DNA from 2 places in the Undibacterium sp. GW821-FHT07F11 genome. Region 2 is predicted to be linked to the other one. Evidence: predicted binding sites of a transcription regulator. Region 2 holds the regulator's gene; the other holds the start of a gene.
What was found. Region 2 encodes FliA, which starts transcription of late flagellar genes. Its sites were predicted from a motif close to CTAAAGTTTNNNNNNNNNNNGCCGNTA; they were not measured.
Positions count from the first base shown of each region.

Region 1: a site for FliA is predicted at 2,349-2,375, ahead of motA (flagellar motor stator protein MotA). Genes of this name have one in related genera too.

Region 1 covers NZ_JBWKQH010000002.1:156,298-160,499, forward strand. The annotation lists gene AC07OI_RS04490 (chemotaxis protein) at 1-416, opposite strand, end outside; gene motB (flagellar motor protein MotB) at 513-1,436, opposite strand; gene motA (flagellar motor stator protein MotA) at 1,454-2,314, opposite strand; gene AC07OI_RS04505 (class I SAM-dependent methyltransferase) at 2,434-3,240, opposite strand; gene flhC (flagellar transcriptional regulator FlhC) at 3,256-3,810, opposite strand; gene flhD (flagellar transcriptional regulator FlhD) at 3,850-4,167, opposite strand.
Region 2 covers NZ_JBWKQH010000010.1:171,498-175,699, forward strand. The annotation lists gene motD (flagellar motor protein MotD) at 1-827, opposite strand, end outside; gene AC07OI_RS23800 (flagellar motor protein) at 881-1,621, opposite strand; gene AC07OI_RS23805 (RNA polymerase sigma factor FliA) at 1,603-2,334, opposite strand; gene AC07OI_RS23810 (MinD/ParA family ATP-binding protein) at 2,342-3,172, opposite strand; gene flhF (flagellar biosynthesis GTPase FlhF) at 3,165-4,202, opposite strand, start outside.

The DNA.
Region 1 (4,202 bases), on a different contig from region 2:
TCACCATCATGTTCAATATCATTACCGACCACACCCAAGGTCCCCAGCACTTCACGCAAACCTTCACATCTTTGCAGAGTTCGTGAAATCAACTGACTGGTCAAATCCTGAAATTGCAAGCTGGTCACGGCCGAACTGATATGTTTGGCGATATCTTCCTGTATAACCTTGAGTCGCAACACACTGTCATCTGAAACACCGCCCGAGCTGACGATTAAATTGATTTCTTCCTGCTCACTCGATATTGCCGCATGCAGCGCCATGAAGCTGACGCCCAGCTTCTCTATCGCCTCACCCAACAGTATGGTGGTTTGCGCAAGGTCAGTCTCAACCTCCAGCAAATGTGCATTTCCGTGATCAGACACACCTGATAAAAGTTGCTTAACCTGAGAACCCAACAGTTTCTTTTTGGACATCTTAAGCATCCTATCTATGCATATTGACTTAATGATGCTGCGTCTTGTTTGTATTTTTCTTGTATTTTGCTTGTCTCTTGCAAATATCTTGCTTTATCAAGGTTTAACTGAAATTTCAGCACTTGAGTCAGACTGATTTGCGACCTCGATAGAGCCGCCGTCCTGTGAAGCAGACTCTTCTGCTTTTTTGTTCATGACGATAATGCTAATTCTTCGATTAATCGGATTCAAAGGATCTTTTTTATCAAACAGCACAGAAGAGGAAAGCCCAACCACTCTTAACATCTTGGACTCATCCATACCACCATAAATCAACTCTCGCCTGGATGCATTGGCGCGATCAGCAGATAATTCCCAATTGCTGTAACCACGCTCACCACTACCATAAGGCGCAGCATCGGTGTGGCCCGACAAACTGATGCGGTTAGGCACATCATTAAGCGCCTTGCCAATTTCGTGCAAAATTTCTCTGGTGTAGGGCTGCAAATCTGCCTTGGCCGACGCAAACATGGGGCGGTTTTGCTCATCCACCATCTGAATACGCAAACCATCAGTCGTGATATCAAGCAAAAGCTGTTTCTTGTATTGCTTCAGTGTAGGGTTGGATTCGATGGCCGCTTCAATTTTAGACTTCAGGCCCTTCAGCCGTTCTGCCTCTACTTTTGCCAGAGCAGCCTCTGCAGCCTGCAGGTTGTAGGTTTTCTTTTGCGTGTCAATCTCGCCTTTACGGCTTTGCCCTTCACGCGCACTCAAATCCTTACCACCGCCCTTGATCACGCTGGAACTATCGCCGCTGCCATCACCACCCGCCATCGCCACCTTCAAAGGAGTTTGAAAATACTCGGCGATGCCGTTCAAATTACCTTTGGCAGTAGAACCAAGCAACCACATCAACAGGAAAAACGCCATCATCGCTGTCACAAAATCGGCGTAGGCAATTTTCCAGGCACCACCGTGGTGGCCACCGGCCACCTTCTTGATGCGCTTGACTATAATTGGTCGTAATTCTTCGCTTGCCATCATCAATCCAGTTTTTATTATTTAGATTTCGATTGCTTAATGTGATCTTCCAACTCAGTGAAAGTTGGCCTTTCAGTCGAATACAATACTTTCCTGCCAAACTCCACCGCCAAAGCCGGTGCATAACCGTTCAAGCTCGCCAACAACGTCACCTTGATACACTGAAAAGTCTTGGATGACTCATCCAGTTGCTGCTCCATCAAACCAGCCAGCGGCCCGACGAAACCATAAGCGAGCAAAATACCCAGGAAAGTACCAACCAGAGCATGGGCAATCAAGATACCAAGTTCGGATGGTGGAATACCAACAGACTCCATCGTATGCACCACCCCCATCACCGCAGCCACAATACCGAAAGCAGGCAAGCCATCACCTAACTTGGCAATGAAATGTGCAGGAACTGCGCCTTCGTGATGATGGGTTTCCAATTCATTGTCCATCAGATTTTCAATTTGAAAGGCATCCATATTCCCTGAAACCATCAGGCGCAAATAATCCCCGATAAACTCCATCATATGATGATCGTGGACAATTGCAGGATATTTACTGAAAAGCGGACTTTCCTCAGGGCGCTCAATATCACCCTCGATGGACATCAGCCCCTCTTTGCGAACCTTGGTCAGAACATCGAACAGCATCGTCATCAGCTCCATATACAGGGCTTTTGTATATTTTGAGCCTTTCAGGACACCTGGAAGTGCCTTCATGGTGGCCTTCAGGGTTTTCGCATTATTACCAACCAGAGAAGCGCCAACCGCAGCGCCGCCTATCATCAGCAATTCCAGGGGCTGAAACAATACCGCGATATGCCCACCGGACAAAACAAAGCCACCAAAGACTGAGCCCAATACGATGATATAGCCGACGATAACTAACACGAGCTTTTACTCCTTAGAGAGGATTTTTTTATAATATCGACTACACTACCTCAGACCTGAAGCATTCACCAGAAATGGAAGGTTAAATATTGCTTCAGGAATACATTTCACTATATGCATTATATGCGCCAGACATAAAGAACGGGGTCATTCGCATTGCTTTTTATAGTTAAATCCGCCTCAATGCCAGGCACTTTGAACTCATAACTCATGAATTGCGTACCTGGCCGCATCTCAGCACTGACTTTTTCCCACAAGCCAGGCATGGCCGCTGGTGACAGGTAAGCAAACACGACATCAAACTCAGCAAAATCCAGTTGCAGATAATCTTTTAGATAGAAGTGAACCCTGGGACCAGCCAATTTAGCCCTGAGCCAACTGACCAGCCATGGGAACGGCGCCACCTCCACTCCCAAAAAAGATTGCTGCGGCCGTAGCCTGGCAAGACTGACAGACACACCGCCAAAGCCACTGCCAATATCAATAAAAGACAAATCATCATGCGCAGGTAGTTGCTCAAGAATACACGGCAACAAACTGGATTTGGAAGGAAAATATGGAACTTGTGTACGGTAAGTTGACCAAAACAACAATACCATGAGCACAAAGATTGCAAGACTCACACCTGGATGCAACTGAAAAATCAGCGAAGTGACGACTGCGAAGGGAAAAATGAATTGTATGAGCCACCACCACCAACTCATGTGCAGCAAGAAACTCACCAAGGCAGCCAGGCTGGCGTGAATAATGAGTAGCAAATAAGGGGAAAGTATGCCGCCAAACTGCCACCGATCGGTGGCGTACAGCAAATAAGACAGGCCAAATGCAAGCAATTGTATAAGCAAGGCCAGAAAAACGGGCGAAGAGAAGACTCCGTCATCCGGTAGGAGTTTGCCTTTGCGGGTTTTTGATGATGCTACCTCCAAGGCTCCTCCTGAATTTTATGCCACCATTTCCAGCGCGGCCTCCGCATCTTTTGCTTTTTTTGTTTTACCTGCCCGTGACGGGACGTGGCATAAACCACAAGCATAATCATCATGCAAATCCAGGCTATGCGCAACAAAATGCCCACCGCATTTGCAACATTTTGCAAAACTCAGCATTTTGCCTTCAAAGAAGCGAACCAAAGTCCATGCACGTGTCAGTGATAATACTGGTTCCTCACCTGCAGGGACAGGCACTTGTTCGAGATACAGGCGATATGCCTTGATCACAGCATCAATACCATCAACACCGGCATGCTCACGCAGATATTTATGGATATTCATGAACAGGGAAGAATGGATATTGGGCTGCCATGTAATAAACCAGTCGGCAGAAAAAGGCAGCATGCCTTTTGGTGGAGATACACCCTTCAACTCCTTGTAAATCTTCAGCAGACGCTCACGCGACAAAGAAGTTTCCGATTCCAGCAATTGCAATCTGGCACCCAGATTGACCAACTCAATCGCCAATTGAATTTCGTGAGCTTCATTTACTACGCTTTTGCTTGCCATAATTTTTCTCCATCCGCCTTGATTTAAATGCCCGACAAATTAATGGATTTCTTCAACTGGCTGACCAGCCATCAAGATCGCAGCATGGGAATGTGCAAGCGCACGCTCCTTGTTGTAATTTGTCAACATGCACAAAATGGAGCTATCTTCGAAGCGGAAACGCGCCAACATCATATTGGAACCTGCCAATTTCAAAATCTGGGCATTATTCAAACCTTCAATCAGGTCTGCGATTTCCTTGCCGATGCCCAAACGGAAAATAGCGGTCGCTTTATCAGCGCGAATCATTTGTTGTGCCAACATCAAATAACTCAAATTGGCATCCCGAATCTCGGCCATCATATCGTTCTGCGTCATTTTCCCACCCTCCAGTTTTGTTATCAGCGGCATGT
Region 2 (4,202 bases):
AAGGAAGCTGCGGCTGGCCTTGCAGCTTGTGCGGGCAATGATGTTGCAGCAGGCGCAGATGCTGGCACTAAAGGCACTTCTACTACGGGCTCTGGCAAGACTGCCAGTATGGTGACAGATACACGCCGGTTCCTGGCTCTCCCTTCTGGTGTCTCATTGTCGCTCACTGGTAATTTCGCCCCCTGCCCTACTGCTGTCACCCGGTTTTCATCGACACCGTTCTCTGTGAGCAAACGGGCAACGGTACTGGCTCGTACGGCAGACAATTCCCAGTTAGAGGGGAAAATAGAGTTTTTGATAGGCAGATTATCGGTATGGCCTTCTACCTGTATCGCATGGGTATCGATCTTGAGAACACCGGCAATGGCTTTCAGCGCCTGTATGGAATCGATATTCAGACGCGCATCACCCGGTGCAAACAAAAGGCTGGCATTAATTTCTATGGTGATACCACGGCTGGTCTGGGTCACCCTCACCTTGCCTTCGCGCACCAAAGGCTCCAGCACGGTCAGGATGTCCTTGGCCATGGTGGTCATTTGCGCTCTCTCCTTGCGCAAGCCTTCGCTGATGCGGTTTTTGACCAGCGGCAAAGGATCAAGTTTGATTTTTTGCTCAACTGGCGCGTCAACAGGCTTGGGATTAACCGTCATAACCTTGCCAAATGCACCAGTCAGCGAATTTGACAAGACCCGGTACTTGCCCTCATTCAGCGAGGATATCGCATACATGACGACAAAAAAAGCAAACAGCAAGGTAATAAAATCCGCGTAAGAAACCAGCCACCTCTCATGGTTTTCTGGTTCTTCGTGGTATTTTTTTCTTGCCATAAGTATATTTTCTCAGTCTAGCCTTAGTCTGGCATTACCTGGTAGCCTTACCGTCAGTTGCGATGATTGGTCAGTCTTTCTTCCACCACACGCGGGCTGTCGCCCAAAGCGATGCTATAAAAAATATCAGACAACATTTCACGCCGCGTCACTTCTCGGCCTATGATTTCTTTCAGCTTATGGCTGACTGGCAAGAACAATAAGTTGGCCATGCCCACACCATAGATCGTGGCAACAAAGGCAACAGCAATACCACCACCAAGTTTGGATGGATCACTAAGGTTTTCCATCACATGTATCAACCCCAGCACGGCACCCAGGATACCTATGGTCGGGGAATAACCACCTGCTGCTTCCCAAATTTTAGCGGCCTGGCGCTGCTCCATTTCATAGAGCGATATATCGACATCAAGTATGTCTTTCAGGCGTATCGGGTCTATGCCATCAATCACCAGACGCAGGCCCTTGCCTATGAAGGGATCAGTGGAAGCATTCATATAACGCTCCAGGCTCAGGAAACCTTCGCGTCTGGCGACCACGCTCCAGATCAGCGCATCTGCGACATTTTTTTTGCTGCTGTCCGGCGGTTCAGACACCACCCAGCGCAGCATGCGCACACCGCGCATAAAGGTATTGAGCCTGCTTTGCAACAGCACTGCACCCAGGGTACCAATCACCACAATCACAAAAGCAGCAGGTTGCACCAGCGAAGACAGGCGCCCGCCTTCAATCAACTGTCCGCTGACGATGCCTAACACCACCAGTATCAAACCAACTATGCTAGCCCAGTCCACGCTTTCTCCCTTAAGTATGCCCTGAGCCTGGCCACAGCCTGACTATGTAATTGTGAGACCCGTGATTCTGACACCCCCATCACGGCACCGATTTCTTTAAGATTTAATTCCTGCTCATAGTACAGACCCATGAGCAGTTTCTCTCGCTCTGGCAGACTGTCTATCGCGCCGATGACAGCATCGCGGAAGTCGTCATTGAGCAAATCTTGTAGCGGATCGCCAGAAAAATCCGAGCAATAATGATCGAGAAAATGTTCCTTGGTATCTGAATCATGAAAGTCTTCGTAGTACACGAGTTGATGCCCGCCACTGTCAGTGAGCAGGTTCTGGTACTCTTCCAGGCTGAGCTTGAGCGACTTCGCCACTTCGGTTTCCAGTGGTGGTCGCCCCAGCTTTTGCTGCAACACATTCATGGCATTTTCTATCTTGCGCATGTTCTGGCGCACGCCACGCGGCAACCAGTCACTACTGCGCAATTCATCCAGCATGGCACCCCGTATGCGTTGCACCGCATAGGTTTCAAACTGTGCTCCATGGGTGTCTTCATAGCGGTTAACGGCATCCAGCAGGCCTATCATACCGGCCTGCACAAGATCGTCTACCTCCACACTGGGAGGCAGGCGCGCCTTCAACTGGTAAGCCAGACGCTTGACCAGGGGCGCATGCTCCCTTAAAAGGAAGTTTTTATCTGATTTTCCGCTAGCGGTGTACATTTTTTGATTACATTCCGAGACCGACACCCAGCTCAGGGACTCCCTCTAAACATAATGTGGAACGCGCGGTCTTCGCCAATTGTTCAGCCAGCCGGGAGAATGCCAGAGAAGCAAGGGCTTTAGGAAAAGCATCAATCACAGAGCGTCCCAAATGTGCAGCCTTTCTTACATGTTCATCTTCCGGCACATTGCCGACGTAGTGCAGTGGCACTGCCAGATAACGGCTGGCCGCCTGCGCCATATTTGTATAAATCAATCTCGCCTCTTTTTCCGATGCACCGGACACTAAAATACCATAACCACGCCTGCCAAGCCGATTGCTCACTCGCTTGATCAGGCCATAAGCAGCCTTGATCATGTCGGGATCAGCTGAAACCTGTATTACTAGTTCGCTGTCGTCCAGCGTCGCCAACGGAAAACTGTCATCCAAATTGATCTCGCTATCCACGATGACCAGATCAGCACGGTTCGCCGCCACATCAAACACTTTGGACAATTGCCGCGTATTTTCTGGCGGCAGCCATGCATGGCGCGCCAACATCGTCACCGACAAGCCGGAAGCAACCAATTTCACTGCTTCCTTCATTGTACGCTGTTGTTTCGCTACATCCAATAAGGTCTGATCAAGGTTGGCATTCAACCATGCGCCAACACTATTCTCTGATGAACGAGCGTCCACCATCAACACCTGGTTACCCTGACGTGCCAGCGACACCCCCAGATTGACCAGCATGCCGCTTTTTTCATCTTCCCTCAATGCTGACAAAAAGGTAAACACTCTTGGTTTTGGCCCAGCCAGCATGCGGCGCAGGCCTTCAGCCTGATCGAAACTAGCCAAGGGACACCTCCTGACCAGCACGTCCTGATGCCTGTGCAGCCGTGACTGCACCAGCCATCAGCAGAGGCAACTCTTCATCGAGATAACGGAAAGCGGCCGTTTCGCGCTTGAGTTTGAAAGCACGGTCTATCAGATACAGCTTGTTGGCAATATGCAGGTCTTCCGGCACACGCTGGCCACTGGCAACGTAATACACCATAAGCTTCTGGCGTATCGCAATATCGAGTGCGCCACCTATCGTCGCTGCCTCATCGAGCTTGGTCAAAATGCAACCTGCCAGACCATTCCCCTGATAAGCACGCACCACTTCACTCAAGGTTTCACCTGTCGATGTCGCATTCAGGCACAGCAAGCGCTTCACCGGAGTGTCTGTTCCTGACAACATCGCGACTTGCTCAGTCACCATTTTGTCGCGCTGACTGACACCGACTGTATCGATCAGCACCGTATGCTTGTTCTTGAGCTCGGACAAGGCGATGCGCAAATCAGCCTCATCCTTGACGGCATGCACCATCACACCCAGGATTTTGCCGTAAATACGCAATTGTTCAAAGCCGCCGATACGATAACCATCGGTAGTAATCAATGCCAGCTTGGAGGGGCCATGGCGCATGACGCAACGAGCAGCCAGCTTGGCCGTAGTCGTAGTCTTGCCTACACCTGTAGGGCCGACCAGGGCATACACGCCGCCCTTTTCCAGCATTTCATTTTCATTATCGATAGTGGACAGATTGCGTACCAGCACATTCTTGATCCAGTCCAGGCCATTCTCAACCTTGCCAGTTTCTGGCAGTTTTTCTACAAGATAGCGGGACAAGCTGGCGCTAAAGCCAGTAGCCAGCAATTCACGCAGGATTTCTGCTTTTTGCGGCTGGCGTTTTTGCGTCTGCGTCCATGATATCTCTGCCAGTTGCGATTCCAGCATACTGCGCATGGAGCGTATTTCTGACATCACATCATTGAGTTCATTGGCGCTCACCGGCGCTTCGATTTCACTGGTGAAAGCAGATGCGCTGGTCACAGACTTGAA